3 regions of the Yinghuangia sp. YIM S10712 genome follow, and region 2 is predicted to be linked to each of the others. Evidence: riboswitches for the same ligand, from Rfam matches in the RefSeq annotation. Region 2 holds a riboswitch; each other region holds the start of a gene.
What was found. Region 2 has a riboswitch for cobalamin ahead of ACRX5W_RS06715 (energy-coupling factor ABC transporter permease). Riboswitches for the same ligand answer to the same signal wherever they lie in the genome.
Positions count from the first base shown of each region.

Region 1: linked by a shared signal. The riboswitch ahead of ACRX5W_RS26950 (cob(I)yrinic acid a,c-diamide adenosyltransferase) and the one ahead of ACRX5W_RS06715 (energy-coupling factor ABC transporter permease) in region 2 are both predicted to bind cobalamin.
Region 3: linked by a shared signal. The riboswitch ahead of ACRX5W_RS21095 (ribonucleoside-diphosphate reductase subunit alpha) and the one ahead of ACRX5W_RS06715 (energy-coupling factor ABC transporter permease) in region 2 are both predicted to bind cobalamin.

Region 1 covers NZ_JBPKBI010000017.1:110,907-121,075, forward strand. The annotation lists gene ACRX5W_RS26895 (GNAT family N-acetyltransferase) at 178-1,047, shown strand; gene ACRX5W_RS26900 (hypothetical protein) at 1,443-1,634, shown strand; gene ACRX5W_RS26905 (peptidase inhibitor family I36 protein) at 1,715-2,104, shown strand; gene ACRX5W_RS26910 (SgcJ/EcaC family oxidoreductase) at 2,399-2,770, opposite strand; gene ACRX5W_RS26915 (ATP-binding protein) at 2,980-3,429, opposite strand; gene ACRX5W_RS26920 (helix-turn-helix domain-containing protein) at 3,601-4,479, shown strand; gene ACRX5W_RS26925 (DUF397 domain-containing protein) at 4,476-4,667, shown strand; partial or broken gene ACRX5W_RS26930 (SGNH/GDSL hydrolase family protein) at 4,791-5,510, opposite strand; gene ACRX5W_RS26935 (cupin domain-containing protein) at 5,507-5,980, opposite strand; gene ACRX5W_RS26940 (helix-turn-helix domain-containing protein) at 6,068-6,904, opposite strand; gene ACRX5W_RS26945 (hypothetical protein) at 7,127-7,957, opposite strand; cobalamin riboswitch at 8,294-8,424, shown strand; gene ACRX5W_RS26950 (cob(I)yrinic acid a,c-diamide adenosyltransferase) at 8,487-9,077, shown strand; gene ACRX5W_RS26955 (ABC transporter substrate-binding protein) at 9,179-10,169, shown strand, end outside.
Region 2 covers NZ_JBPKBI010000002.1:277,356-287,524, forward strand. The annotation lists partial or broken gene ACRX5W_RS06680 (biotin transporter BioY) at 1-339, shown strand, start outside; gene ACRX5W_RS06685 (hypothetical protein) at 488-1,114, shown strand; gene ACRX5W_RS06690 (ribose-5-phosphate isomerase) at 1,178-1,651, shown strand; gene ACRX5W_RS06695 (Fpg/Nei family DNA glycosylase) at 1,914-2,792, shown strand; gene ACRX5W_RS06700 (PP2C family protein-serine/threonine phosphatase) at 3,303-4,361, shown strand; gene ACRX5W_RS06705 (hypothetical protein) at 4,399-4,521, opposite strand; gene ACRX5W_RS06710 (NAD-dependent epimerase/dehydratase family protein) at 4,848-5,762, opposite strand; cobalamin riboswitch at 5,859-6,038, shown strand; partial or broken gene ACRX5W_RS06715 (energy-coupling factor ABC transporter permease) at 6,067-6,741, shown strand; gene ACRX5W_RS06720 (energy-coupling factor ABC transporter substrate-binding protein) at 6,900-7,316, shown strand; gene cbiQ (cobalt ECF transporter T component CbiQ) at 7,316-8,071, shown strand; gene ACRX5W_RS06730 (energy-coupling factor ABC transporter ATP-binding protein) at 8,068-8,922, shown strand; gene ACRX5W_RS06735 (MFS transporter) at 9,075-10,169, shown strand, end outside.
Region 3 covers NZ_JBPKBI010000010.1:193,601-203,769, forward strand. The annotation lists gene ACRX5W_RS21075 (molybdopterin-containing oxidoreductase family protein) at 130-2,166, opposite strand; gene ACRX5W_RS21080 (TetR/AcrR family transcriptional regulator) at 2,659-3,237, shown strand; gene ACRX5W_RS21085 (aquaporin) at 3,638-4,384, shown strand; gene ACRX5W_RS21090 (ribonucleotide-diphosphate reductase subunit beta) at 4,473-5,450, opposite strand; gene ACRX5W_RS21095 (ribonucleoside-diphosphate reductase subunit alpha) at 5,501-7,876, opposite strand; cobalamin riboswitch at 7,934-8,133, opposite strand; gene ACRX5W_RS21100 (SDR family NAD(P)-dependent oxidoreductase) at 8,591-9,472, shown strand; gene ACRX5W_RS21105 (SpoIIE family protein phosphatase) at 9,612-10,169, opposite strand, start outside.

The DNA.
Region 1 (10,169 bases), on a different contig from region 2:
GAACGCCTCGTGCCCGGACAGCCGGCGATAGGCGACTCGGTGCGCCGACTCGGCGCTTCGTCGTCTCGTCGCCTCGCAACGAAACTCCGCGTTGCCGCCCGCGCGGTCACACCTTCCGTCCCCTGTGCCGGCTTTACTCCATGGCCTGTCGAGGGGTGATTCGGCAGCATGGCCCGCATGGAACGCCATGACCACGTCGGACCGACGGCGCTGCGCGCCATGCAGGACCTGGCCACCCGGATCTTCCCGCTGACCGGCTACCACCACATCGGGGACCTTGCCTGGAACGCGTGCCGGGCGCTCGACCAGAGGGAGGAACACCTGACGGCGACGTGGACGCACAGGGGTCGAGTCCAGGCCTGGGGCTGGCTCGAACTGCCCGACACCCTCATGTTGCAGGTTGATCCGGGCCGCCACGGAATCGCCGACGACGTACTCGACTGGGCCGAGCAGGCGGCCCCCGGTGCTCTTCGGGTCGAAATCGCAGAGACGGAGGGGCACCTGGCTGGCGCATTGGAGCGCCGCGGCTACACCCGCGCCGTCGATGGGCCCTTCCTCACCCTGATGGGCAGGCCTCTCACGCGCCTGCCGGACGTGCCCTCTCTGCCTGACGGCTACGTGATCCGCGCGCAGCGGGACCAGGCCGACATCGCCGGACGCGCTGCGGTGCACCGAGCGGCATTCGACTCGACAAGGGGCACGACCGAACGCCATGTCCGCATGAGGAAGACATGGCCTTACCGCCCCGAGTTCGACCTCATCGCGGTCTCACCCGAGGGGGAAGCCGTCGCCTATTGTCAGGGCTGGTACGACGAAGCCAACAGCATCGGCGAGTTCGAGCCGGTGGGCACGCATCCGGATCATCGACGCCTGGGCCTGGCACGCACTGTCTGCACGGCCGTAATGCACGCCTTCGCCGAAGCCGGCGGCCGTCGCGTCACCGTCTATTGCCGTGGAGACGCCGCTTACCCCGTCCCCAAACAGCTCTACTCGTCCATGGGCTTCGCCCCCTACGCTCGCACGCACACCTACGTCGGGACGCCGTAAGTTCGTGACCGTGCGCGGACGAGGATCGGCGGTACGCAGCAGCACCACGCAATGTGTGCGCATCGGAAAAGCCAACCGAGAACCGTCTGTCGGACTGCGCAAAGGGCACTGTCATCGACGTTGCACGAGCGCAACGGGCACGATTGCCTGCGACGGGGCAGCGTGGGCTCGTCTGACCCTCGGGCCGACGTTGACGCTCGCGGCCCTCGCAACCCCACGTACCTCGGTCGGTGGAATTTCCGATCCTGAGATGGACGCGAAGGCCAACGGGCCGATATGACTACCCCCAACCAGCCCGTCAATTGCGGTTTGGGATCAGCGCTGTCTCTGCCCCTGATGCTTCGCCTCGCGCCCGTCCGACGCTGTGAACGGCGTCTCTCACGGAGGAGTTCCCCATGAGGTTCGTCCGTGCTTCCGTGCTTGCGACAGTCGCCGTGGCGATCGGCCTCATCACGCTCGCCGGCGTCGGCGCCGCAGTTGGCGTCACACCCCACGGCACGACCGCGGTCTCCGTGATCGGGGCGTCCGGTGAAGAGCCCGACGAAAACGAGCCGGACGAAGTGGAGTCGGAGGAACTCGCCGGCTGAACCTGGGCCGTCCCCACGCCAGTTGCCGACACCCGCTGCACAGCAGTTTCTTCCGCGACCTTGACCTTGAGGAGCCGGACGTGCGCTTCCTGTCCATCCGCAGCCTGATCGCCGCCGTCGCATGCCTGGCGGCCTGCGCCGCTCTCTCGGTTGCCCCCGCCGGCGCGCTCCCGACGGCGACCGGCTATGACCGTTGCCCACAAGGGCGTTTCTGCCTCTTCGACGGCTGGGACGGCCAAGGGGACATGTACCTCGCCACCGGCACCCGCTACGACCAAGTGCTCGCCGAGGCCGGCTTCGACGATCGTGCCAGTTCCGTGTTCAACAACGCATCCATCGTCTGGTGCGTTTGGCAGGGCCCGAACTACACCGGACGCGGCGCCGGTTACAGCGCTGGCCTCCGGGAAAACCTGGACGACGCGTTCAACAACCAAGTCTCTTCGGTCAATTACGGCCGGTTCACCTGCTGAAGCAGCCTGAGTGATGGTCGCAGCGTCCGAAAACGCTGACGCTGACGGGGGTTTGACCTCTCCTCCACCGCAGACGAGCCTGCCTGCGCAGCTTCGCCGTCAATGGCGCACACACCCGGGGCAACCCGGCCTGCTCGTCTAGCTCTCCCCGTACGCTCCGGCCGATGAGCTTCCGCTTCGAATGCAAACGTGGTGGTGTCGTTTCGGTTGTCGAGGGGAACTCGCCGGTCGTTCCCAGTCGACCGGGTACCCTGACGGCTTCCCGCTCGCCCGGCGCGCAGCTCCGTGTGAGCGTCAGCGGGTGATCGCGACGTTGGTGTTGTGGACGGCGTGCACCCACCAACCGCCATCCCGCTTGACCAGGACCCAGGTGCCTGCGTTGGCGAAGTCGCCCGCCGTTGTGGACGCGTTCTGTCGCACGAACACGACTGCGGTGTCGGGCTCCGGGAAAGTCACGCGTTCGACGGTGATACTTGTGCGGAAACCCTCGACTGGGCTTGCGAGTTGGCGACGATGGTGGGCGTTGACGGCTGCCCAGCCGTCGAACCGCTGCCCGGCCGGTGTGGTGAACGACGCGTTCGAGGTGAACCGCGCGCCGACTCTCTCGGCGTCGAACTCGCCCACGCCCGCCTGGATTTCCGCGAACACCTCATCGATCGCTCGCAAGTCCTCATCGGAAGCGGTCCGTTCGGGTACGGCCGGTCGACTCATTCGTACGCTCTCCAAAGTTGTCCTTCGGACGTGATCATCTCACCCCCCGGCTCGCCGCCCACCCCTGGCGGCAACGGCGGCGCGCCCGGCCCGACTCCGCGAGCCCCCGTGCGGTTGCCTCGCGCCTGTGCGCCGCAAGAGCTCATCGGTGCCGGTGGGGCGGATCAGAAGGCGGCCTGTGTTGAGAGCACCGCTCGGACGGTCTTGCCGTGGGGCGGGCAGGGGACGCAGTCCCAGTGGTCGGCGAGGGCGGTGACGAGGGCCAGGCCGCGTCCGCTGGTGCTGAGGGAATTGAATTCGGCGTCCGCCGGAGGGCGTTGCGGAGACAAGTCCCCTTGTGTGTCGGTGACTTCGATGCGTAAACGGCCGGTCGACGGGTCGTGGGCGAGAGTGAGCCGGAAGAGGTCGCCGGGGGCGTGACCGTGCAGGGCGGCGTTTGCGGCGAGTTCGGCGATGACGAGTTCGGCTCGTTCGATGAGGTCGTGGGGGACGCCCCAGGCGTGTAGTTCGGCGACGGCGAGCAACCGTGCGCGTCGGGCGCCGAGCCGCGTGGACGAAAGCAGTTGGGTGAAGGTGCGGGTGGGGACGCCGACTTGGGGCGTTGCGTGCTTCATGACGCCCAAGAGTGGCGGTTGGGCGAGGCGAGGACGAGCATGAGGTCACGTACGCGGAGTCAGCGTACGGGCACGGACTGTAGACCGTACGGTCGGTTTTCGGTCACGCTTGGGGGTGGCGCGGACGGCTTGAGGGGCCGTTGTCGTGTGTTCCGGAGGAAGGGGCGGTCGATGGGCATCGATGGGGAGCCGGCCGAGGGCGTCGGCGAAGGGGCGGTCCCGGCGGGGGATTGGGAGCGAGAGCCCCACCCGTCCGACAGTTTGCGGACGTTCGGTGCGGTCGTCCAGGCGCTGCGCGAGCATGCGGGGCTCAGCCGCGCGGAGCTGGGTGAGGCCGTGCAGTTCTCCAAACACACCGTGGAATCCGTCGAGTTGGGACGCCGGATGCCGGACGACGCTTTCGTGGAGAGGGCGGAGGGGCCGCTCGGAAACACGGGCGCCTTGCGGAAGGCCGCGCGGTATCTGACGCGGGGTGAGCCGGGCCTTGCGGCGTGGTTCCGGCGGTGGGCGTGGCTTGAGCGTCGGGCGGTGAGCCTGTACACGTACGAATGCCGGTTGGTGCCGGGCTTGTTGCAGTCGGAGGCGTACGCGCGGGCGGTGTTCGAGGGCACGATCCCGTTGCGGACCGACGAGGAGTTGGAGGAACAGCTCGCCGCGCGGATGGACCGCCAGGCGATGATGCGGGAGCGGCCGAAGGTGCCGTTCAGCTTCATCGTCGAAGAGCACGTGTTCCGGCGGCGGTTCGGGGACGCGGATGCGATGCGCGAGCTGTTCGACCATGTCCTGGAGCGCACTGCTCCGCGCAACGTGACGCTGCAGATCGTGCCGCTGGATGCGGGGCTGCACGCGTGTCTGGATGGACCGATGCGAATCTTGGAAACCCCGGCTGGGCAGCGGCTCGGGTACTCCGAGGGGCAGCAAAACGGACGCCTGATTTCCGACCCGAAAGAGATGAGTCTGCTCTGCCAACGCTATGAAACACTGCGCTCGCAGGCCCTGAGCCCCTACGAATCCCGGGCCCTGCTGAAGCGACTGCGAGGAGTGCTATGAGCAGCGGTACGACGGAACTTGCGTGGTTCAAGTCGAGCTATAGCGGTAGTCAGGGCGACGACTGCGTGGAGGTCGCGTTCACCGAACAGGCCGTCCACGTACGGGACTCCAAGGACGTGACCCGTCCGGCGTTCGCGATCGGTCGCGCCGAGTGGGCGCCGTTCGTCCGGTCCGTGGCGGGACGCTGAGCCGCAAACACTCGTCGAGATCTGCAAAGCCCGCGGGCGTGTTCGCCGTCGGCACCGGCGTTTGGGGCGGATGCCATCTCCGCGCGGGAGATGGCATCCGACTGGCTGTGGAGCCGGAACCGGCTACGCGTACCGGGTCAGCAGAGCGGCGTCGATGACCTCGGCGATGAGGCCGGCGCCGCGGCTGTTCTGGTGGATGTGGTCGGTCGTGAGCACGAGACCTCGGCGCCGCGAGATCGTGTCGAGGCTGCGGCGCAGCACCTAGTGTTGGAGGAGTACGCCGATGCTCGCGGCGGGGGTCGCCTCCTGGTAGGGAATCGGCGGCGGGTCCGCATGGCGCAGTTCCTCGGTCTGGCGTTCGTGCAGCGGAAGGTAGGTCACCTCGTGGGTGGCGGCGACCTCGGCGATCATCCGGCTGTACGCCTGCGATGCCTGCGCCGCTGCTCCGTCGAGTTGTTGGCCGAGTACCGGGAGAGACAGCAGGCCGATCGTCGCGTCGGTTTCCGCTCGGAGCCGTTTGACGACGGCCTCCAGACACTGATGGAACCAGTCGGCTGACGGGCGCTCGGGGAGCTTTTTGCGCTTCATGGCCTGTTCGACGGGGTAACTCGCCAGGCTCGCTCGGGCGTCGTTGGTCCCGATCAACACGGTGATCACGTCGGGCGGGTTCGCGACCACGGCGTCGAGGCGCTGCAAGAGGTTGTGGGCGAAGTCGCCGTTGACGCCGAAGCGGGCAACCCGCACCTCGTCGGGAGAGTGGCGTCGTCCGAGCAGGTCCAGGTAATCGACGCTGAACTGCGCGCGGGTGAGGCTGTCGCCGAGGCACGCGATGCGTGTTGTCACGGAGCCTCTTCCGGCGGGCCGGGTGTGGCGGCGGGTTCGGTCGGGCGGGTGCCGGTCCGAGGACGGTGGTCGGTGCCGAGGCCGGCGGTGATGGTCAGCATGGATGTCGGCCCCTTCGTGTCGACGACGTGCCATACCCCGGCGGGGTTGATGGTGGCTTCGCCCGGCCCGAGCACGACGCGGTCGGGCACCCCGTCGATGTCGCGGGTGACCGTCACCGACCCGCTGAGGCAAACGACCAGTTCGTCTCCGGCGGGGTGGCTCTCCCAATGGTCACCGGGGCCGTCGCCGTCGAAGATCATCACCATCCGGCCCTCGGCACCGTCGGTCGCGACCGCGGCGCTGTAGGCCTGGAGTACCTCCGGGTCCCAGGCGAAGCCCTCGATGGGTTTCGCCCTCGATCCCAGCCCGAGGTGAATGGGGGTGGTCCGCAGGTCGATGGGGTTGCGTTCGTGGTTGACGAGTCTCATGCCAATGAGCGTCACACGACAGCGATCGGGCGGTCTTGAAGAAATGGGAACAGAAGCCGATGCGACCGGCGGTCGGTGGGCGAGCGACTATCCGTTCCCGAGGAGGACTTCGCCGCGACGCCAGGCCGTCGGCGATCGGCCCGTGAACTCGCGCCAGTCCCGGGCGAGATGGGCCTGGTCGGCGTAGCCGGAGACGGTCGCCACATCGGCCCATGGGAGCGGGTCCCGCGCCGTGGCCAGTTCGTGCGCGTGCTCGAAGCGCAGGACTCGGGCGAAGCTCTTCGGCGACAGGCCGAGTTCATCGCGAAACCGCTCGGTGAGGTGCCGACGGCTCCAGCCGAGGTCCGCGGCGACCGTGCCAACGGGGACGCAGCCCCGCGCGGCGACGAGGCGGCGCCAGGCTTCGGCCACCTCGGGCCGCACCCGGCGCACACGGTCGCCGCCATCGCCGCGAACGACAGCTCGGAGGAGCAGTTCGTCCAGCGCGGTGAACCGCGCCGCCCATGTCGTCGCCGTTCGGAGCCGTTCGACCAGCTCGGCGCCAAGTGCCCCGAGGAGGTCGTCAAGCGAGAGAAGCCGGTGGGAGAGTACGGCGGCGGGCATGCCGTAGATGGCCCGAGCACCGAACGGTGTCAGCGATATCTGCACACCGTGCTGGCGTCCGTCATGGTGAATCCCGACGGACCGGCACATCAGACCGCCGGCCACGCTGCTGAACCGGGTGACCGGTGACCCGTCGTCGACGCCGTCCGCCACTTGCAGCGGGTCTGACAGGCTGATCACCGCGGTGAGCGTGCGGCCCGGAGTGCCGCAGTGCACGCCCGCCGGGAGGCCGCGGAGGTCGAAACCGATGTACGACTCGACGTACTGCCGCAAGGCAGGCGCCGGACGTGCACCGATCCCGATGGCCATGCGATCCTCCACCCTCCCCAGGGTACGAACCGGCGCACCCGGCGAGATCACCACCCCGGACCTTGTCCACACCCCAAACCGCCGACCACTACGGTGCCGGCTTCGGTTGGCGGGCAGGGCCGGGGGCCGTGGGTGGGGCAGCGACCCGACAATGGGGTCGCCGCCCCCGATCTCCGCGCGCCTTGCACCACACCTGTTCGTGCGGTCACGCAGGACGCACCCACGCGCCCGGCGTCAGCCCGAGCAGCCGGGAACGCTTCCCGCTGGGCGGCAGTTGCCGCCGACGTTGTTCGTGACCGTGGAGAAGAGAAGCGTCACCGTTGACGCCGGGGCCTCCCAAATGCCGCCGCCGAGGCCGCCGTCTGCGGTGCTCGCAGTGTTTCCGGTGACCCTGCTGGCGATCAGCGTGGCCGAGCCGTCGAAGACGCCGAGGCCGCCGCCGCGCTTGACCGCGGTGTTCCCCTGGACGGTGGTCGAGTTCAGACGCAGGGTTCCGGTGTTGAGGATGCCGCCTCCGTCGAAGACGGATGCGCGGTTTCCGCTGACCGTTGTCGCGCTGAGCGTCGCGTCGCCGTCCACGGCGTTGTACACACCACCGGCGTTTGTCCCGGTGTTGCCCGTGATGGCGCCGCCGCGTACGTCGAGGGTGCCGTGGTTCTCGATGCCGCCGCCGTAGCCGCCGGTCAGGCCGTTGCGCACGTTGATCCCGCGGAGCGCGAGGGCACCGCCGTTGTCGACGTGGAAGATCCGGAAGAAGGGCGTGTTCGCGGCGCTTGAGCGTGCGATGGTCGTGTTGAGTCCGCCGATCGTGACGTCGCCCGAGATCACCGGCAGTCCCGAGCCGCCGAGCGTACTGTCGACCTGCGTCAATGTGTAGGTGCAGAACGGGGCGAGGGCGATGTCCTCACCTGTGGCGTTGGCCGCATTGATCGCCGCCCGAAGGGCGGTGATGTTCCCGCAGGGCACGAGGATCGCCGCATGTGCCTGTGTGGTGGGGACCAGGCTCAGGCACACAGCCAGGCCGGCAGCCGCGCCGAGGCTTCGCAGTCGTGTTTTCGCTTTCATCGGACATCCTTGCGTTCGAGGTGGTGGAGCCCGCCTGGGCGGTCGACGCTGAGCGTGGCGTCAAGCGGCGGGCGACCCCTCCAGCGAAAGTGAGCCCCACCGGGGCGGCCATGCGGAGTACGCCGAACAGGCCCGTCAATCCACCCGCCCCGGTACGCGACAGGCCGACAGAATGAGCAATCAGTGGTCTTTCGTGGACACAGCAAAGAAAAGCGGCGCAGAAGATCTGTTTCCTGTGCAATAGGACCTCGGTGTCTCCGGCCACATCCGCCCGACCGGGGTGGCGATCTGCCGACGCGGCGTGTCATTGTGTGCGCAGCAAGGCGACGGCGGCCCGAGGAAACCGGTGCAATTCCGGTGCGGTCCCGCCACTGTGACCGGGGAGCGACTCCCGCAGTCGGCCACGGCTCTCGTTGTTCGAGGGCCGGAAGGCCGGGAGGAGCGGTGATCCGGCAGCCAGGAGACTCACGTCGTCGCCACCTCGACACACCGGGGCGGATTTCCCCGAGAGAGGCAAGGTGGCTGTGCCATGTCTGTGGTTCTGAGCCGTATTTACACCCGAACCGGCGACGCGGGGACGACCGCGCTCGGTGACAACTCCCGTGTCCGCAAGACCGATTCGCGTCTGGCCGCATATGCCGACACCGACGAGGCCAACTCCGCGATCGGCGTGGCCCTGGCCCTCGGCGGGCTGGACGAGGGGACCCGTGCGGTGCTGGCGGAGATCCAGCACGACCTGTTCGACGTCGGCGCCGACCTGTGCACCCCGGTAAAGGAGGGGGAATCGCGGCTGCGCATCCGCGCTGCGGACACCGCGCGACTGGAAGCGCACTGCGACACGTTGAACGAACGCCTGGAAGCGCTGCGGTCGTTCGTGCTCCCGGGCGGCACGCCCGGAGCCGCCCTGCTGCACCAGGCGCGTACGGTCGCGCGGCGGGCCGAACGGTCCGCGTGGGCGCTGCTCGACGCCGACGCGGCGGCCGGCGGGTCGCCGACGGTCAACCCGGAGACCGCGCGTTACCTCAACCGTCTTTCCGACCTGTTGTTCGTCCTCGCCCGCGCTGCCAACCAGGGCGACGGGCCCGGCGATGTCCTGTGGGAGCCCGGCCGAAGCGCCTGACCGCCCGCCAGTTTCCTTCGTTCCGCCGCCGGTCGGCCCGGGGAGGGCGCGTGTGCGCTGCGCCCCGGGTACGACGATCATCGCCACACGCTTGGAGCACCATGATTCCGCGCGCCCGCGCGCCTTGGCGCCGTACCGCCGTGCTCACCGTCGCCGCCGCGCTGACGGCCGGACTCGCCGCCTGCGGCGACGCCGAGCAGAAAGCCCCCGCGCCCGCAGCAGCCGGTGACGGCTGCATCGAGAACTTCGATCCGAACACCGACTACTTCCCGGTCAAATCGACGCTGAAGTACGCACAGAACTTCACCGTCGTGTACGAGAAGAGCTACCAGATCCTCACGGTCAAACAGCCCGTGTCAGGCGGAAAGCCGGAACGCTACGTCCTGGTCAAGTGCGGCGCCCCCGACCCGAAGTTGGACGGCGACCTCGCGGACGCGCCGCGCGTCACCGTGCCGATCACCAGCATGTACTCGGCCTCCACCACGCACCTGCCGCTGTTGACCGACCTGGGTAGGCTCGGCCTGCTGACCGGCGTGGCGAACGCGAAGAACGTCTCCGGTGCCGACGCGCGCGCCCGGATCGACGCCGGGCAGGTGGTCGAGTATGCGCCCGGACGTCAGATCAACACCGAGAAGGTCGTCACCGAACGCCCCGACATCCTCATGACCGGTGGAACCGACGAAGGGGCGTACGCCGGACTGCGCGCGGCCGGAATCAAGGTGGTCGCGAACGCGGAATGGCTGGAGAACGACCCGCTCGGCCGCGCCGAATGGGTCAAGTACATGGCCGCGTTCACCGGCGACGAAGCCAAGGCCGCCGGCGTCTTCGACCGCATCGACGGCGACTACCGGGCCGTCGCCGCCAAGGCCACGTCCGCACCGCCGGTCAAGGTTCTCCCGGGGCAACTGTCCCAGGGCACATGGTCGGTCGCGTCGGGCGGCTCCTACGTCGGCAAGCTGATCCGCGACGCGGGCGGCACCTACCCGTGGATCGACGAGCGGTCCACCGGAAGCCTCCAGGTCAACTTCGAGCAGGTGTTTGCACGGGGCGGCGACGCGGCGGTGTGGCTGGCGAGTGCGTCGGACTGGCGTA
Region 2 (10,169 bases):
CGCCGACCTCGTCCCGACGCGCTTGTTCCGCGGAGTCGTCGTACGCGACGCGGCACTCGTCGTCGGAGCCGCCGGATTCGTCGGCCTCGCCGCGCAACTCTCCGTCCTCATCCCGGGCTCGCCCGTACCCGTCACGGGTCAGACCTTCGCGGTGCTGTTGGCGGCAACGCCGTCATCTACGCGGCGGGTCTGACCTATCTCGCCCGGGATCTCGACATCGGCCTTTCCCGCGCCTACGAAATCGGTATGCAGGATTATCTTTTCGGCGACGCGCTCAAGATCGCCGTCGCCGTGGGCTTGTTGCCCGCGGTGTGGAGGCTCGCCGGTCGCCGCGGCTGACCGGAGAATCGCGATAAAACCGGTGGGGTTACCCCCGGAGCACGAGAGGGAAACGGGTGCCCGGTGTCGGCCGAGCGCGCGCCCGCGGATTTTTTCTCCTCACCAAATCCCCTTCCGGGGCGGTGACTTCGAGCTCTAGCATCCGCTCATGAATACGGGGAATTCCGTTCGCACCGTATGGGCCGGGACCATCTCGGCGCTGGTCCTCGTCATCGCGTTCGGCAACCAGTGGCTGTGGGAGGAGATCCTGGAGAAACGCGATGTCGGTGAGAACTCGGGCTGGCACATCCTGGAATGGCTCAGCACACCGCACTGGGTCGTCGACGACAGCGGCTTCTACGAGGAACTGCCGGGCAAGAACATGACCGGTTATCTCCTGGGCGTCCTCGCCCTTCTCGCCACGGTCGCGTTCGTTCTGGCAAGCGCGTCCCGCCGCGGCCAATCCAATGTGTTCCTCTGCGGCTGGTTCTCGCTGGTCGCCGGCGGTGCCGCGTACAACCTCGTCGCCTACCTGATCGCGGGACCAGGCGGCCTGTACGCATTCGCCGACAGCTCGTCCGACGACCGCTCCCTCGACGGCACCCTGGGCGTTCTGGCCTTCGGCGGCGGCTACGGCTTCCTCGCCGGCTGGGCCGTGGGGCTGGTCTGCCTGCTCGCCGCGTCGTCGGCGCACCGCCCGGGGCAGTTCGGCGCGCAGTTCTCGTACTCGTCCCCGCCGCAGACCCCGCCCTCGCCGCCGTCCTACCCGCCGCACGGGGGGAACCGGCCCTACTGACCACGCGGGCGGACCGGACCCCGCGATGTGAGTTCCCCGCGGGGTCCTGACAGACTGCCTCCCATGCGTGTTTACCTCGGCTCCGACCACGCCGGATACGACCTCAAGCAGCACCTCATCGAGTGGCTGGACGCCAACGGCCACGAGGCCGTCGACTGCGGCCCGGCCGTCCAGGCCGAGGCGTACGACTACCCCGTCTTCTGTCTGCGCGCCGGCGAGGCCGTCGCCAAGGACCCCGGCTCGCTCGGCATCGTCCTGGGCGGCTCCGGCAACGGCGAGCAGATCGCCGCGAACAAGGTCAAGGGCGTCCGCGCGGCCCTGGTGTGGCGCGACGACATCGCCGCGCTGGCGCGCGAGCACAACAACGCCAACGTGATCAGCATCGGCGCGCGGATGCACACTCCCGACGAGGCGGCGAAGTTCGTGCAGATCTTCCTTGACACGCCCTTCTCCGAGGCGCCGCGCCACATCAAGCGCATCGACCAGATGAGCACGTACGAGACCACCGGCGAGCTGCCCCCGCTGCCGGAGGCCTGATCCGTCCGTCCGGGTACGCCGGACCGCACCGCAGACCCCGCACACGGCCCGGTGGCACCTCCACCGGGCCGTCGGCGTTCGGCCGAGCAGTTCCGAGGGCAAGCCGCAGGTCAGCCTTCACATGGAAGGCCCCGGAGGGCTGCCCGCCGCCCGTCTCCGGGCGGTCCTCGGGATGTCGGAGGCGTCCGTTACCTTGGCCGACAGGACACCCGGGGGAATCCGTCGGCGTGTCCGCCGACCGCCTGTCTCGAAGGGGGAATACGTGCCCGAGGGCCACACGATCCACCGCCTCGCCGAGGAGCACACCCGGCGCTTCGCCGGCCGCCCGGTCGCGCTGTCGAGCCCGCAAGGGCGTTTCGCCGACGCCGCCAAGCTCCTCGACGGGGCCGAACTCGTCGGTGCGGAGGCGCACGGCAAGCACCTGTTCCTGGAGTTCCCGGGAGAGCGCTGGATCCACGTGCACCTGGGCATCGCCGGTATTTTCCGTTTCGAGGACTTCCCCGCGGGCGAGGGGCCCGGCCCGGTGGTCGGCGTGGTGCGGCTGCGGATGGTCGGCGAGGAAAGTTGGGCGGACCTGCGCGGACCCAATACGTGCGAGCTCATCACCCGCGCACAAAAGGACCGCCTGCACGCTCGCCTGGGGCCCGACCCGCTGCGTCCCGATGCCGACCCCGACGACGCGTGGCGCCCGATCTCGCGCAGCAGCAAGTCGATTGCCGAACTGCTCATGGACCAGAAGGTGTTGGCCGGAGTCGGCAATGTCTACCGCGCCGAGGCGCTGTTCCGCGCGGGGCTCGACCCGCACTGTGAGGGCCGCCACGTCACGCGCGAGACATGGGACGCCATATGGGCGGATCTCGTCGCGCTCATGGCCGAAGGCGTACGCCTGAACCGCATCGACACCGTGCGCCCCGAGCACACCCCCGAGGCCATGGGCCGGCCGCCGCGCCAGGACGACCACGGCGGCGAGGTGTACGTCTACCGACGCACCGGAATGCCCTGCCACGTCTGCGAGTCCGAGGTGCGCACGCAGGAACTGGTCGGCCGCAACCTCTTCTGGTGCCCGACGTGCCAGCCCCCCGCCGATCGCCGTACCGCCGGTGGCGACCGGACGAACCAACAGGCGCCTGCGACCGTCTGACACAGCGCCAGGACCCGCAGGCGCCACGCACGCGACAACCAGCCTCCTGTGAACGGCCGTTCTTCCCTTGGAGTCGGCCGTGAAACCGTGAGCGTGCGGGCCGGAGCGGCCGGACCAAGTCGTTCCGGTGTGGCCGAATCCGGTCCGCGTCGCATGCGAGCGGCGCCCAGCGCCTGTCCGGTGGACCTTTGCGGGCCCGCACTTTGCGATGGCCTCGACCACACCCGCAGGCCGGTCAGAAGAGGTCCACCGGACAAACTCCAAGTGCCGCCGGCCCGCCCCGACCCGCATCGACCGAACACCCCGAGCACCGGAGCAGCCGCCGTGCCTCCTGACGTTCTGGAGACAAGTCGATATCCCTTCGGATTTTCCGGCGCTAAGTCCCTTTATTGCCGAAAGCCTTTGTTCGCTCACGTCGACGCGGCGCGGCGGGCTCGGTAGGGTCGCTCAATGCCGGAGACGAGAGGATCGCAGTCTCGGCGACTCGCCCGCCGGGCAGGACAGTTGCGCATGTGGGCTCGCCACACTCTGCTGCCTTCCGACCGATTCGTGCTGGTCGTGCTGCTCTCCCTGGTCACCGCCTGCGCGTTGCTGCCGGCCGCCGACGCCGGGTGGTTCCCGGTGACGGCCCTGGTGATCCCGGTGGTCGTCGGCGGCCTTCTGCTCCGCATGCCGAGCCTCTTCCTGCTTTACGCGGCGACCGCCGGCGTGCTCCTCGCCCAGGACCGAACCGGCTGGCCGGTCGACGTCACGCCGGGCGCGGTCATCGTCATCACGGTGGTCGCGGTCATCGTGATGTTCGTCGCACGCATCCGCACACGTCTCGGACTCCAGGCCACCCGCGGCGAGTCGATGCTCTTCGACCTGCGCGACCGGCTGCGGGCGCACGGTGTGGTGCCGCAACTCCCGCCCCAGTGGCAATCCCACGTCGTCCTGCGCCCGGCCGGCGGCCAGGCGTTCTCCGGTGACTTCGTGGTCGCGACCCGGGGCCGCCGAGGGGGCCGCATGCTCGAGATCGCCCTCGTGGACGTCTCCGGCAAGGGCCTGGACGCCGGCACGCGCGCCCTGCTGCTCTCCGGCGCCTTCGGTGGGCTGATCGGTTCGCTGCCGCCGCGCGGATTCCTGCCGGCCGCCAACGACTATCTGCTGCGCCAGGGTTGGCCCGAAGGCTTCGCGACCGCGGTGCACATCGCGGTCGACCTGGAGACGGGAGCGTACGAACTGCTCTCGGCGGGCCACCCGCCCGGCGCGCACTGGGTCGCGAACTCGGGCCGGTGGGAGATACGCGAGGCCGAAGGGCCGCTGCTCGGTGTCATCCCCGGCGCCGAGTTCGAGGGCGTCAGCGGTGTGCTCGGCCCCGGTGACGCGCTGCTGCTGTTCACCGACGGCATGGTCGAAGTCCCCGGCCAGGACATCTCCGTCGGCATCGACCGGCTGCTGGGGGAGGCGGAGAAACTCGTCGCCGACGACTTCGCGGACGGCGCGCGCCGGATCGTCGACTCCGCGAGCGGCAACGTCGCCGACGACCGGGCGGTGATCCTGCTGCGACGCATCGGCAACACCGGGTAGGCAGCCGCCGACCGGCGACTGCCCGTCCCGTAGGGCGTCAGCCCAGTTGCGCCTCGATCGCCGCGACCAGTGCCGGGTCGTGCGCGTCGACCGTCGGCCGGAACCGACCGACGACCGTGCCGTTGTCATCGAGCAGGAGTTTCTCGAAGTTCCACTGCATATTCCCGGCCGCGCCCTCGGCGTCCGGTGTCTCGGTCAGCGGGGACGAGACGCCGGATGTCGTCGAGCAGTCCTCCGGAATCTCCTCGGCGGTGCCGGGCCCCTGACCCGTCGGTTCACGCGTGCGGGTGAAGTCCTGGTTCGCAGGGTTTGCTCTGCGGACAACGCTTGTAAGGTCGCACTAGGGCCGGGCTGGTCCTTCTGCAACGTGGCTCAGCCACCGTGCGGAGAAGCCCCCGGATTCGTCCAGGGGAGGAGTCACGAACTGGTTGCACGGCAATCAAAGTCAGCGCGGCAACACGCGCACCCCCGGACGGCGGGCGGCCATTACTGACTGCCCGCCCCCCGGTCCTCGACCGTACGCCGGAACCCCTCGCGCCACGGAACCGTGCAAGGCCCGGTGAACGACGCCCGCCTGGCGGTGTCCAGGATCTGCCCGCGCAGCGTCCCCGGCTGAGGGACGACACGGACCTCGGCCGCACGACCGGTCAGCTCACCGAAATACGCCGACCACTCCTGCACGCTCACCGGTTCGTCACCGCCCCAATTGACCACGGTCGCCGGCGTCGACGCCGCGGCCAGCAGGGCTTCGGTCTGCGTGTTGATGTCGTCCTGGTGAATCGGGCTGTACATGCACGGATCCCAGCGCGTCACCACCGGGCGGCCTTCGAGGATCGCCGCCAAGTGGTGTGTCGGCAGCCCGCCGTTGGCCCCGTACGAGGCGTTCATGCGCGCGATCGTGACCGGCAGGTCGAACGCCCGCGCACAGAAACGCGCGACGGCCTCCTCGGCCGTCTTGGACACCGAATAGGTGGGCGCGTGCGCGACGTTCGCGTCTCCCAGCGGCGAGGTCTCGGTGAACACGTGCAGGGGATCCTCGTGCGGTCGCAGCACCGACGCCGTCGACATCACCAACGCGGCCTTGGCGCGGCGGCAATGCCGCAGCAGCAGTCCCGTGCCCTCCGCGTTGACGCGCAGCGCCTCGTCGAAATCGAGTCCCGGCGCCTGATAGGTCGCCAGGTGCAGGACGTACGTGAAATCCCGCGGCAGGTCGCGAAAGTCACCCGCGCCCAAATCGATCGCCCGGGTCTTCACACCCAGCGCTTCGACTTCGGCCCGGGCGGCGGGGTCGGTGAAACGTGCGATTCCCCACACCTCGTTCTCCCCGGCCAGGTATTCGGTGAGCGGAAATGCGATCTGCCCCGCCGGACCGGTGACCAGTATCTTCTCGCCGGACAGCATCCTCGACGCCTCCCTCGGACGGTGACGACTCGTCATATCCGAGAACCCGCGACGAATCCAGCGGGACCCCGGGGTGCGCGGAACCCGTTCGGCCCTCTAATGTCGATCCGCCGTGGTGCTTCGGGAAACCGGTGTGGAACCGGTGCGGCCCTCGCCACTGTGATCGGGGAGTTCCTTCTCCACTTGCCACTGGGCGCGTCACGACGCGTCTGGGAAGGCGGAGCACGGAACGTTCGACCCGTAAGCCAGGAGACCGGCCACGGCGAACGTTCTGTCCACGAGGTGCTGGAGAGGGAACCTAGCCATGCATATAGCCGAGGGCTACCTGCCCTGGCAGCACGCTGCCGCCTGGGGCGCGGTCTCCGCCCCCTTCGTCGTCCACGGCGCCCGCGCGCTCACCGTGCAAGTCCGCCAACGTCCCGAGAACACCCTGCTGCTCGGGGCGTCCGGCGCTTTCTCGTTCGTCCTGTCGGCGCTCAAGATCCCGTCGGTGACCGGCAGTTGCAGCCACCCGACCGGCACCGGACTGGGGGCGATCCTGTTCCGGCCGCCGGTGATGGCCGTCCTCGGCACGATCACCCTGCTGTTCCAGGCACTCCTGCTCGCGCACGGCGGGCTCACGACGCTCGGGGCCAACGCGTTCTCGATGGCGATCGTCGGCCCCTGGGCGGGGTACGCGGTGTACCGCCTCGTCCGCTCGTGGCTGCCGGACAACCTCGACATCGCGGTCTTCGCCGGCGCGTTTGTCGCCGACCTGTCCACGTACTGCGTCACCAGTGTGCAGCTCGCGCTGGCCTTTCCCGACCCCGACAGCGGGTTCGCCGGAGCGCTCGCCAAGTTCAGCGGCATCTTCTCCGTCACGCAGATCCCCCTCGCGGTCAGCGAGGGCCTGCTGACCGTCCTGGTGATCCGGCTGCTGCGGCAGTCCGGCGCCGCCGAACTCGTGCGGCTCGGAGTCGACAAGCCCACCGACCGGTCCGCCGACAAGCCCGCCGACACCGCCGACACCGCCGACAAGCCTGCCGACAAGCCTGCCGGCCACTCCGTCGGCAAGGCCGACGACGAGCGCGTCGACGAGCCCGGCGGCAACGCCGAAGACCCGGCCGTGACCACGACGACCCCGACGGAGACGGCCAAGTGAAGCGCGCGACCAAGATCAATCTGCTGCTCGTCCTGGCCGTTCTCCTGCTCGCCTGCCTGCCGCTGGTGCTCGGACTCGGAGACGACGAGGAAGAGCCCTTCACGGGCTCCGACGCCCAGGCCGAAACCGCGATCACCGAGAACGACCCCGACTACGAGCCGTGGTTCAGCCCGATCTACGAACCCCCGTCCGGCGAGATCGAGTCGGGACTGTTCGCCGCCCAGGCGGCCATCGGTGCCGGGGTGGTCGGCTACTTCCTCGGTGTGGTGCGCACGCGCCGCAAGTACGCCGCGGGCACCGCTTCCGGCACCTGGACGGCCGACCCTGCGGCACCCGGGGCGCGCCCGGCGCCGGCGGCCGACACCACCGCGGAAGGCGACGCGGACCAGGCCGAAACGGGCGCGCGCTCCTGATGCTCCCCATCGATGTCGCGGCGCACACCAGCCGGTGGCGCCGCCGCCACCCCGTGGACAAAGCCGTCCTCGCGTTCGGGCTTCTGGTGGCAGCCATCGCGCTGCCCCCGTGGCCCGGCGCGGTGGTCGTCGGCACCGCGACGCTCGCGGTGCTGCTCGCCGGGGCCCGGGTTCCACCGCGCAGACTGTGGCGTGCCGCGCGTGCTCCCCTCGGGTTCGCGGTCACCGGCGCGGCGACGCTGCTGATCTCGCTCGGGGGAGCGCACGGGGTCGGATTCGCCGAGAACGGGGCCTACCGTGCGGGCGAGTTGCTGGCCCGGACCGTCGCGGCCTCGCTCGCCGTCCTGCTGTTCGCGTTCACCACGCCTTTGTCCGACGTACTGCCGCGCCTGGTCCGATGCGGTGTGCCGGCCGCGGTGGTCGACGTCGCGGCCGTCATGTACCGCATGGTGTTCCTGCTGCTCGATACGACCGCGCGCATCCGCCACGCCCAGGCCGGACGCCTCGGGCACGCCACCCGAGGGGCCGAGTGGCGTGCGGTCGCCGGTCTCGGCGCGACCGTCTTCGTGCACGCCTTCGCCCGCGCACGGCGCCTCCAAGACGGCCTCGCCGGACGCGGTTACGACGGCACCCTGCACGTCCTGGTCGACGGCGACCCGGTCTCCCGCCGCTTCGTCACCCTGTCCCTCGCGTTCGTCGCCGCCGTGGTGACCGCCGCTCTTGTGATCACCCCCCTTGCCCCGGAGCTGCCGTGAACCCGCCGACCAGCCCGCCAACCCTCCGCCTGGAAGACGTCGGTTTCCGCTACGAAGACGGACCCGCCGTCATCGACGACCTCACCCTCACCGTCGTCCCGGGCCGCGCGCTGGCGCTGCTCGGCCCCAACGGCAGTGGCAAGACGACGCTGCTGCGCCTGCTCACCGGCGGTCTGCGGCCGGTCGGCGGCCAGATCACCCTGGACGGCGTCCCGGTGCGCCACGACCGCAAGGGCCTGACCGCGCTGCGCCGCACAGTGCAGTTGGTCGTGCAGGACCCCGACGACCAGCTCTTCTCCGCATCCGTCGGCCAGGACGTCTCCTTCGGACCGCTCAATCTCGGGCTGTCCGACGACGAGGTCCGCACCCGCGTCGCGGAAGCCCTCGACGCTCTGGAGATCACCGCGCTGCGCGACCGGCCCACGCACCTGCTGTCGTTCGGCCAGCGCAAGCGCGTGGCGATCGCCGGTGCGGTCGCGATGCGCCCCGCGGTCCTCGTGCTCGACGAGCCGACGGCCGGGCTCGACCCGGCCGGGCAGGAGGCGCTTCTCGCCACCCTCGCCGCCCTTCAGGCTGCGGGGACCACGGTCGTCATGGCCACCCACGACGTCGACCTCGCACTGCGCTGGGCCGACGACGCCGCGGTGCTCGCCGACGGGCGTTTGCACACCGGGCCCGCCGACGAACTGCTCGGCGACACAGGGCTGTTGACAGCAGCGCGGCTGCGTCCGACATGGGCGCACGCGGCGGCGGCCGTGCTGCGGGTGCACGGGGTGCTCGCCGGCGGGGCCCCGATCCCGCGTACGCCGGAGGAACTCGTGGGCTACGCCGTGAAGTCCGTGGGCCGATAACGGCTTCGAAATCGCCGCAGATCGGACGTCATCTGCGGACATACAACCGTAAAAGCTCCCGAGCGCATGAGTACCCTGATGGGCGGCTCCTTCGTCTCCGCGCGTCACGAAGTGAGCCGCCCCGACCACCCGCGTGCCATCGTGGAGAGCTTGTGCTGTCGCCGTACCGCCGCATATTCGAGGTTCCCGGCAGCCTTGCCTTCTCGGGCGCGGGCCTGCTGTCCCGGATGCCGCTCTCGATGACCGGCATCGGCGTCGTGACGATGCTGTCCCAGATACGCGGTTCGTACGGCCTCGCAGGAGCGGTCACGGCGGTGATGATGATCTCCGGGGCGTTCTTCGGCCCCCAGATCTCCCGGCTCGTCGACCGGTACGGCCAAAGTCGCGTCGCGCTTCCCGCGACCGCCGTCACCGTCACCGGAGGCGCCGCCCTCCTGCTGTGCGCCCGATTCGAAGCCCCCGACTGGACGCTCTTCGCGGCGGCCGTGCCGATCGGCTGCATGCCCACCTTCGGCTCGATGGTCCGTGCGCGATGGGCCCACATATTCGCCGACGACCCGCAGCGGCTGCACACCGCCTACTCCTTCGAATCGGTCGCCGACGAAGTGTGCTTCATCGCCGGCCCGATCCTGTCCGTCGGCCTCTCGACCGCCGTCTTCCCCGAGGCCGGCCCCCTGCTGTCCGGGACGTTCCTGACCATCGGGGCGATCCTCTTCTGCGCGCAGCGCCGCACGGAACCGCCGGTCCGCGCGGTCGCCGGCGAGAAGCACGGCTCCGCGATCCGCTCCCCGGGCCTGCGGGTGCTCATGCTCACCTTCGCCGCCACCGGCGCAGTCTTCGGCGGGGTCGACGTCGTCACCGTCGCGTACGCCGAAGACGAGGGCCACAAGGCGCTGGCCAGCATCGCCCTCGCCGTCTATGCGGCCGGCTCATGCCTCGCGGGCATCGTCTTCGGCATGGTCGAACCGCGCGGAAGCGCGCCGCGCCGCTTCCTGATCGGCGTGGCCGGAATGGCCGCGAGCCTTGTGCCGCTGCTGTTCGTCGGCAATCTGGCGTGGGTGGCCGCCGCGCTCTTCCTCGCCGGCATGTCCGTGGCCCCGACCATGGTCACCACGATGTCGCTGGTCGGCACCTTCGTGCCGGCCCGGCAGTTCAACGAAGGCATGTCCTGGACCCTCACCGGCCTGGCCCTGGGCGTCGCGGCCGGCTCCTCGGTCGGCGGCGCCGTCGTCGACGCCCACGGTGCC
Region 3 (10,169 bases), on a different contig from region 2:
GCGGACCGTCTGCGGGGGGACGTCGCCCCCGGGGAAGGCCGGGCGGTTCGGTCCGGGGGCTTCTGGGCCGGCCGGCGGTTGGGGATCGGCCATCGTGTCCCTTGTTCCGTACGGTCCGCGGCGGTTGTCTCAGCGCGGCTCGGGCGCGGATTCAGGCTTGGACGCTGACTCGACCGGGTGGATGGTGACCGGTATACCGGAGTAGTGGGCCATGCCGGTGACCAGGTCGATGTCGTCCTTGTCGGTGAGCCGGTTGACGTTGGCGCCCTGGTGCCCGTGCGGGACGGACACCGCCCCGCGGCGGATCACCGGGTCGGCCTTGGCGACACCGGTCAACTGACCCGTGGCGCTGCGGACCACCACCGGCTGTGCGTCGAGCACCCCCGCGGCCTCGGCGTCGTCCGGGTGGATGAGAATGAGCGGCGGCTCGCCCAGGAAGCCGAACTGCGAGTTGAGCTGCCGCTTTTGCCGTCGCGGCACCATGACCAGCGGGGCGGTGTCGGCGAGCGAGGCCAGCTGGTCGACGAGGATGCGGGGGGCGAGGCGCCAGCCGCCGACGCGTTCGATGTGCCGGTCGACCCAAGGTGCCGGGAACTCGCGTTCGACCTCGGCCCAGCCGTTGGCCAGCACCTCGTCGTAGGGGCGCCGCCCGTACGACGAGATCTGTGCGAGCCGCTCGTCGTCGCCGACGTCCGGGCCGGCGGGGTCGATGTCGTATCCCATGCGGCGGCCCATTTCGGAGATGACCCACCATGTGGACCGGCGGTCGCCGACCGGCGGGACGATCGCGGGGGTGTGCTGCGCGGCGATGCGCGGGCTCAGGAAGTCCCACAGCGACACGTCGGCCCGCTCCAACTGGTCCTTGGTGGGCAGGACATGCGTCGACAGGGCGGTGGTCTCGTTCTCGATGATCTCGATGGTCGCGAAGACGTCGAGCTTCTTGAGAGCCGGAATCAGCCTTTCCGTGTCCGGGAACGCGGTGACCAGGTGGCCGCCGAGGTTCAGCAGGACTCGGATGTTCCCGGCGTCGATCTCGTCGGGGAGGACCGCGCACGGCCATTCGCCCAGGAAGGACTGCGTCTCCGGGCGGCTGGGGGCGCCGGGACCAAACGAGCCCTCGGCCGGCGACACGGGCATTTCGGTGTCTTCGAGCCGGTAGCCGAAGCCGGGATGGAACCAGAAACCCCCCGGCCGGTTCATCGACCCGGTGACGGCCATCAGCGCCCACGTGAGCCATACCGTGACGTTCGCGCTCGCCGACATCGTGACGCCGGTTCCGGTCCCGATCGCGACGCGCCCGGCCCGACGAACCCCTTCGAGCAGGCGCACGAGCTGCTCCTCGGGGACGTCGGCTACCTCGGCGGCGCGGGAGAGCGTGTACGGCTCGACCGCCTCGGCCAGCACGTCGCAGTCCTGGGTGTGCCGGGCGATGAAGTCGCGGTCGGCGCCGTCCCGGAGGATCCCGCGGACCAGATAGGCGAGCACCGCGAAGTCCATCCCCGGGCGCGCCGCAATGTGGTTGCCGGCCAGGCGCGCGGTCTCGGTGTGGCGCGGGTCCATGACCCAGATCTCCGCGTGCTCGCGCACCTCGCGCAGATGGCCGGTCGGGTTGGGCATGGCGACGGTGTGGCCGTGCGAGACGACGGGGTTGCTGCCGACGTACATCATGAACGAGGCGCTGCCGTCGTCGGGCCGGCCGCTCAGCGCCACAGAGCCGCCGACCAGGTCGGCCACGAGGGTCTTGGCGGTGCCGTCGATGGTCAGCGGGCTGAACTTGGCGGGCGTCCCGATGGCCGCGTACAGGGCTTGGGCCATGCGGTACCCGGCGGCGTCCATGCCGATGCCGCTGCCGAAGAACACGCCGACCGATTGGGGGCCGTGGCGGTCGATGATCTCGCGTACGCGCGTGCCCAGATCGCCGAGAACCGCGTCCCAGGTGCTCGGCGCGAGGGCGCCGTCGATCTTCATCATCGGATGTTCGATCCGGTCCGGATGGTGGTGCATGCCCGGGAGCCCACGGCCCTTCGGACACGTGTAGCCCTGGGACAGCGGATGGTCGCGGTCGCCGCGCACCTTGACCACCTCGTCGCCGTCGACGTCGACGAGAATGCCGCAGACCGAAGTGCAGACGCGGCAGAAGCTTCGGACTGTACGCACACCGGTCATCGCAGTCTCCTGTTGTGGATGGCTTGTCGTGTCGCGCACGGCCATGGGCGGTCTCCGGCTCTCGTCCCGCGGCGTCGGTCGGGGCGATGCGTCTGCCGGAAGGGAAGGCCTTGGGGGGGAGCGGATGCGGCAGGCCAGGACGAGCACGGCCGGGATCGCGTCGACGGCTCGGTTCGGGGGTGCGGGCGGCCGAGACGAGGACACGGCGGGTGTGATCCATCCACCTGCACCTCCACCTCCGTCCGCGCCTTGGCCCGGACCGGGCGACGCACCCGAGATGTTAAACGATCGGCTAGCTTTCCTCTAGCCGATCGTTTAAAAAAAATGCCGTCGTTCGCCCATGGCTGTCCGTCTCCCCGGCGCCCGGCGCCCGGTGTGTTACCCGGTGTATTCCCTGCCCGGCCGGCACGCCGCGGGAACCCGGTGGCCGAGACGGAGCCCCTCCGTCCATGGGAGGACAACCTTGTGGTGGGCATTGCTAGGCTCCCTCGGATGCCCCCCAAGGACACTGCGGGAACCGCGCGCGAGCGGATGCGGAGCGCCGCTTTGAGCTTGATCTCCCTGCACGGAGTCAACGGCACTTCCCTACAGATGATCGCCGACGAGATCGGCGTCACGAAGGCCGCCGTTTACTACCACTTCCCCACCAAGGAAGACCTCGTCCACGCGATCATCGCCCCCTACGTCGCCCAGCTCACCCCCCTGGTCGAGGCGGCGGAACGGCAACGGCGGCGCGCCGACAGGGCCGAGGCCATCCTGGCCGGCCTGGTCGACCTGGTGGTGGGCAACCGCCACCTCAACGCCGCCCTGCTCGCCGACCCCGTCATCGTCCGCGTCCTGCGCGCCAGGTCGGACATGCGGGAACTGGACCGGCGCATCACCGAGTTGCTCGCCGGCCCAGACCCCGACGCCCGTACCCTGACCACCACCGTCATGCTCAGCAGCGGCCTCACGCTCGCCCCGGTCGACCCGCGCCTGGCCCACCTCGACGACGACACTTTGCGCGACAGCCTCCTCGCCACCGGCCGCCGACTCCTGCGGCTGCGCACACCTGCCCCCGGAAAAGCCTGACTGCCCTCACCAGTCGGCCAGGGCAGTCAGGGTCAGTCAGGGGTAGTCAGGCTCAGTCAGGGGCAGCCAAGTCACTGCTCGCCATCGCGGGCTGGTCGGGTCCCACGGCTCGGGCGCCGAGATGTGCCCGTCGTAGCCGGACCCGGTCGCCTCGGATGCCTCGCGCAGCAGCACGAATCCATTGACAGGGTGAGGCTCGAACCGCTCGACCGCGTTGGCCCGGCCCCGGATTCCGCCGCGCCCGCGGACGGGTGTCCGCCTCCTGAGGGCGATGGCCGGGGACGGACGCGATCTTCTCGGCTGGTCGGCCCCGATATCCACTTGCTTTGAGTAATCACATGATTTCCTCATTTGATGTGGAATATCAAGGATTCTCCCGCCCCCAGGGAAGGACAGCGGCATGATCCGTAAGCTGGCTGCGGAGTTGTTGGGAACAGGACTGCTCGTCTATGTCGCCGTCGGCGTGGCGACACTGTCTTTCGGTTTCGGTACCGCGGGGCAGAGCTTCGCCGCCGGCGTGGTCGCCACCGCACTTGCGTTCGGCCTCGTGCTCCTGGCCCTGGCGTACGTGCTCGGACCCATCTCCGGATGCCATGTCAACCCGGCGGTGACACTCGGGGCGCTCTTGGCACGCGGTATTTCGGTGACCGAGGCGGTCGGATACTGGGTCGCGCAGTTCGCCGGAGGCATTCTCGGCGCGCTGCTCCTGTGGGGGACCTTCACCGATTCGCCGTTCTACAGCCGCGGGTCCACGGGCCTCGGAGCGAACGGCTGGGGCGACGCCAGTCCCCTGGAGATCGGCTGGGGCGGCGCGTTCCTGATCGAGGTCGTGCTGACGGCGCTGTTCGTGTTCGTCGTCCTCAGCGTGACCGGCAAGACGGCGAACGCGACGATCGCCGGGCTGACCGTCGGGTTCGCGCTCGCCATGTGCCACCTGCTCGGCATCCCGGTCACCGGGACGTCGGTGAACCCGGCCCGCAGCCTCGGCCCCGCCCTCGTGGTGGGCGGCGACGCACTGGAACAGGTCTGGCTCTTCATCGTCGCGCCACTCGTGGGCGGCGTCCTGGCAGCCGTCCTGCACTGGCTGCTCAACACGAAACCCGTGGCCGCCCCGCCGAACGAACACCCCGCCGGCGGTGCCACGTAGCCGACACCAAGGTGCGCCGCCGACGAGGACGGGTGCCACCGGACGTCCTGAAGGCCGCCCGGTGGCACCCGTCCTCGCGCAGGCTTCCTCAGAACTCCTCGTCGAAGGTCACCGTGCCGGTCACGCCGACCTGGTAGGCGGACACTTTCCGTTCGAAGAAGTTCGCGAGCTCCTGGACGTCCTGCAGGGCCATGAACGGGAAGGGGTTGCCGCTGCCGTAAAGGGGGTCCAGGCCGAGCCGGGTCAGTCGTCGGTCGGCGACGTGCTCCAGGTAGGTGCGCATGTCCGCGGTCGTCAGGCCGGGTACGCCGCCGCCGAGGAGGTCTTCGGCGAACGCGGCCTCGGCGTCGACTGCCTCGGCGAGCATGCGCCTTACGTCGTCGGCGAGTTCATCGTCGAACAGGTCCGGTGACTCGGCCCGGACGGTGTCCACGACATCGAAGGCGAACTCCATGTGCGCCGACTCGTCGCGGAACACCCAGTTCGTTCCCGACGCCAGGCCGCCCAGGACACCGCGTGAGCGCAGGAAGTACACGTACGCGAACGCCCCGTAGAAGAAAAGGCCTTCCACACACGCGGCGAAGCAGATGAGGTTGAGCAGGAACACGCGCTGGTCCTCGCGCGTCTCCAGCCGTTCCAGCGCCGTGGCCGAGTCGATCCAACGGAAGCAGAACTCGGCCTTGCGCCGGATCGACGGAATGTGCTCGACCGCCGCGAACGCCTTTTCCCGCTCGGCTTCGTCGGGCAGGTAGGTGTCCAGCAGTGTCAGGTAGAACTGGACGTGCACTGCCTCCTCGTACAACTGCCGTGACAGGTACAGCCGCGCCTCGGGCGCGTTGATGTGCCGATAGAGGTTCAGCACGAGGTTGTTCGCGACGATCGTGTCGCCGGTCGCGAAGAACGCCACGAGCCGTTGCACCAAATGCCGTTCGGGCGGGGCGAGCCGCGCGAGGTCGGGCAGGTCGGACGCGAGGTCGACTTCCTCGACGGTCCACGTGTTGCGGATCGCCGCGCGGTAGCGCTCGTAGAACGCGGGGTAGCGCATCGGCCGCAGAGTGAGGCTCATACCCGGGTCCAGCAGGTTCGTCCGGGTCGCGGTCGCCGTGGGGTGGGTGGTCACTGGCAGGCCTCGCACGACTCGGGGTTCTCCAGCGAACAGGCGACCGCGTCTTCCGCGGCGACAGGTGCCTGGGTGGCCAGGTGGGTGGCCACGGTGGCCTGCGCGATGCGCGTCGCCGGCCGCGAGCGCAGGTAGTACGTCGTCTTCAGGCCCGACCGCCACGCGTGCCGGTACATCGACGACAGCTTCCCGATCGTCGGGTCGGCCATGAACAGGTTGAGCGACTGCGACTGGTCGATGTACGGAGCCCGCGCCGCCGCAGCGTCGATGAGCGCCCGCTGCGGGAGTTCCCATGCGGTTCGGTACAACGCCCTTACTTCTTGGGGAAGTTCAGTGATGTCCTGGACCGATCCCTCGGCCCGGCGGATGCGTTCGCGGACGTCGGCGGTCCACAGTCCGCGTGCCTTGAGCTCCCGTACCAGGTAGGCGTTGATCTGAAGGAACTCACCGGAGAGCGTCTCGCGCTTGAACAGGTTTGAGACCTGCGGCTCGACGCATTCGTGGCAGCCGGCGATGGAGGCGATCGTCGCGGTCGGTGCGATCGCGACCAACAGGGAGTTGCGCAAGCCGTGTTCGGCGATCCGGCCGCGCAGCGACGACCAACGGTCGTGCTGACGGGGCGCCACCCCCGGCCACAGGTCCGGCTGGAGCCGGCCCCGGGCGGCGTGCGTGGCCGCGAAGCCCGGATGCGGGCCGGCCTCGGCCGCCAGATCGCACGAAGTCTCCAACGCCGTCAGGTAGATCTCCTCCGCCAGGTCCGCGGACAGATCCCGTGCCCGCGCGGAGTCGAACGGCAGCCGCAGCGCGAAGAACACGTCCTGAAGGCCCATCACGCCCAGGCCCACCGGCCGCCACCGCGGGTTCGACCGCGCGGCCTGCTCGGTCGGGTAGTAGTTGATGTCCACCACCCGGTCGAGGAACGTCACCGCCGTGCGCACTGTCTCCCGCAACCGCTCGCGGTCGACGCCCGAACCGTCGTCGGCCAGGTGCGCGGCGAGGTTGACCGACCCCAGGTTGCACACCGCGGTCTCCTCGTCGGAGGTGACCTCCAGGATTTCGGTGCACAGGTTCGACAGGTGGACGACGTTGCCAGGCTCGGCGGCCTGGTTGCACGTGCGGTTCGCGGCGTCCTTGAACGCCATCCAGCCGTTCCCGGTCTGTGCGAGTGTGCGCATCATGCGCGCGTACAGGTCGCGCGCCGGAAGCTGTCGTACGAACCGGCCCGCCGCCTCGGCGTCGGTGTAGGCGCGGTCGAACTCCTCGCCCCACAGGTCCGGCAGTTCCGGGACCTCGTCGGGGTCGAACAGCGACCAGACCGCGTCCTCTTCGACCCGACGCATGAACAGGTCGGGGATCCAGTTCGCCAGGTTCAGATTGTGCGTGCGCCGCGCGTCTTCGCCGGTGTTGTCCCGCAGTTCGAGGAATTCCAGGATGTCCGGGTGCCACGTCTCCAGGTAGACGCAGGCCGCGCCCTTGCGCCGCCCGCCCTGGTTGACCGCCGCCACCGACGCGTCCAGCGTCCGCAGCCAGGGCACGATGCCGTTGGAGTGGCCGTTCGTGCCCCGGATCAGCGCGCCGCGCGAGCGTACCCGCGACCACGAGACGCCGATGCCGCCGGCGAACTTCGACAGGCGGGCGATGCGCCCGTACACCTCGTAAATCGAGTCCAGTTCGTCGCGCGGGGAGTCGAGCAGGTAGCACGACGACATCTGCGTGTGCCGCGTCCCGGAGTTGAACAGGGTCGGCGAGCTCGGCAGGTACGCCAGCGACGACATGAGCCGGTAGAAGCCGACCGCCTCCTCCACGGTCTGCGCGAGCCCGCACGCCACGCGCAGCAGGAAGTACTGCGGCGTCTCGGTCACCGCCCGGGTGCGCGGGTGCCGCAGCAGGTAGCGGTCGGCGACCGTCCGCAGTCCGAAGTACTCGAAACGGCGGTCCCCTTGGGGATCCACCGCCGCGTCGAGCACCTCGGCGTGCGCGGCCGTGAACGCCGCCGTCTCGTCTCCGATCAGGCCCTCGCGGTGCCCGGCCGCCACGGCGGACGAGAACGAGGCGATGCCTTGGGCGCGTACCTCGTCACCGATCCGCCGCGCCAGCAACCGCGCCGCGAGCTTGGAGTACGCGGGATCCTCGGCGATCAGATCCGCCGCCGTGTGCACCAGCAGCTCGGTGACCGCGTGATCGGTGGCACCGGGGGGCAGCCCGGCAGCCGTCCGCTCGGCCACGAGCCGGGTGTCGGCGTCCGGCAAGTCTTCGGCGATCAGGGCGAGTTCGGCGACGATCCGGTCCAATCGGGGATCGGCGCCGGCCTCGTGCACGTTGGCGTCGGAACGGAAACGGGCAGGCGTGTGCACGCCGTCCAGGACGGTCACAGGCTCTCTCCTCGCGAGCTCGTACTGCGGTGACCACCGCGCGCCGGACGGACGTGTCCGACACGCAGGCAGCCGGCAGGTCTTCGGACTCGCGGGCGCCGCACCTTGTCCCTACTGACCGTCGCTTCCCGGAACCGGACGGTTCCAGTGCTCATGACGGCGGTCGTTCCCGCTCACCGCTGCGGGGGCAGTCCCGGCTTCACACCGGGTTCCCTCTTCGAAGCCGCCGCCCCGGCCACGGATGGGCCCGAACAGACGGCTTCTCGACGGCCGTTCCCTCGGGAACGGCCGAACCAGCTACGCGAGTGAGCATACATGTTGGGGTGGCTCGCGTATTGCACCCCAAGTACTTGTGTCTCCACGGCCGACGCCGTGCCCGAGCCCTTCGCCTTCGCCGACGGCGGAGGGCCGCGGACGACTCCCGCCGGATGGCGCGAACGCAGCGCCCGTCGTGGCGAAGCGGCGCTGCCGCCCGGCCGCGACCATCCGCGTGCACAGCCTGTCGCGCGGCCGGGGCGGATCGCCCGGTGTTGCCGCCCCGGAGCGTCGTCGGGCGATGAGGTGCGGGTGAGGTGGGCGGGGCAGGGGACACTGCCCGGGAGAAATGGCGACTTGCGTGTATCATTTCGTCGCCGTGGAGGTGCCGACAGACGGCTCGAAGACAGGGAGCGTCACGGCGGACGGTGGCGCGATGGACAGCAAGGAGACACGGGCGTGGCAATCGAGGCGAACCGGCGCGTCGCAGTGGTCACCGGAGCCAGCTCGGGGATCGGCAGGGCGACCGCGCGGCAACTCGCGGAGCTGGGCTGGTGCGTGATCGGCGTGGGGCGCGACCCCCGGCGCTGCGCCGAGGCCGAGACGGAGATCGCGGCGGCAGCCCGCAACGGTGGCGAATTCACCATGCTGCGCGGTGACTTCACCTTGATGCGCGAAGTCGGGCGCGTCGCCGACGAGATCGCCGCGCGTACGGACCGCGTCGACGTCCTGATCAACAACGCCGGTGGCGTGCGCGACCGGAAGCTGGTCACCCCGGAAGGCACCGAAGCGACGTTCGCCGCGAACCACTTGGCGCCCTTCCTGCTGACCCGCGAGCTGCTGCCGCTCCTCCGGTCCGCCGCCGCGGGCCTGCCCCCCGGATCGGTGCGCGTGATCGCGGTGTCGTCCAGCGCCCACCGCATCAGCGACGGGCTGGACTGGGCGGATCTCCAGAGCCTCGGCGCCTTTCGCACGGCCGCCGCGTACGGCAGGGCGAAACTCGCCAACATCCTCTTCACTCGTGAACTCGCCCGTCGCGTCACTCCTGACGGGATCACCGCCCAGGCCATGCACCCCGGCGTCGTCGCCAGCAACTTCGCGGCGCACGGGGACGCCGCGATGCAGGCCCACATGGCCGCCGCCGACACCGTGTCGCCGGACGAACCCGCCGAAACGCTGATCTGGCTGGCCACCGACGACGAGCCGGGCCGCGGCGGCGGACGCTACTTCCACCGGAAGGCGGAGGAAATCCCTTCCGACGCCGCCCGCGACGACGATGCCGCCGCCCGGCTGTGGGCGGAAAGCGAGACCCTGTTGGCCCGACTCGCCGCACCCCGCTGACCCCGCTGACCCCGCCGCCCCCGACGACGATGCCGCCGCCGCCCGGCCGTGGGCGGGCAGCGAGACCCTGCTGGCCCGACTCGCCGCACCCCGCTGATCCGCCGCGCGCGTGCCGCCTCACCGCGCCGCGCCCTCGCGGTCAGAGGTCGTCCCACTGGTCGAGGAGCGCGTCCGCGTCCACCCCGCCGGCCCCCGCGGGGGGACCGTGGACGGCCTGCTCGGCCCAGATGATCTTGCCGCGAGGGGTGTAGCGGGTTCCCCAGCGATCGGAGTACCGGGCGACCAGCAGCAGGCCGCGTCCTCCCTCGTCGGTGGCGGTGGCACGCCGTAGGTGGGGTGAGGTGCTGCTCGCGTCGGAGACCTCGCAGATCAGGGTCTGGTCCCGCAGGAGCCGGACCCGGATCGGAGCGCTGCCGTAGCGGACGGCGTTGGTGACGAGCTCGCTGAGGATCAGTTCGGTGGCGAAGCCGACGTCCTCAAGCCCCCAGTCGCGCAACTGCCGTGTGCAGGCGGCCCGGACGGGCGCGACCGCGGCCGGGTCGGCGGGCACGTCCCAGGCGGCGACGTGATCGGCGGCGATCCGACGTGTGCGCGCGACCAGGAGCGCGACGTCGTCGGTGGGCTTGTCCGGGACGAGGGCGCGGATGACCTGCGCGCAGATCTCCTCGGGGGCGGCGCCTGATCCGGCCTGTTCCAA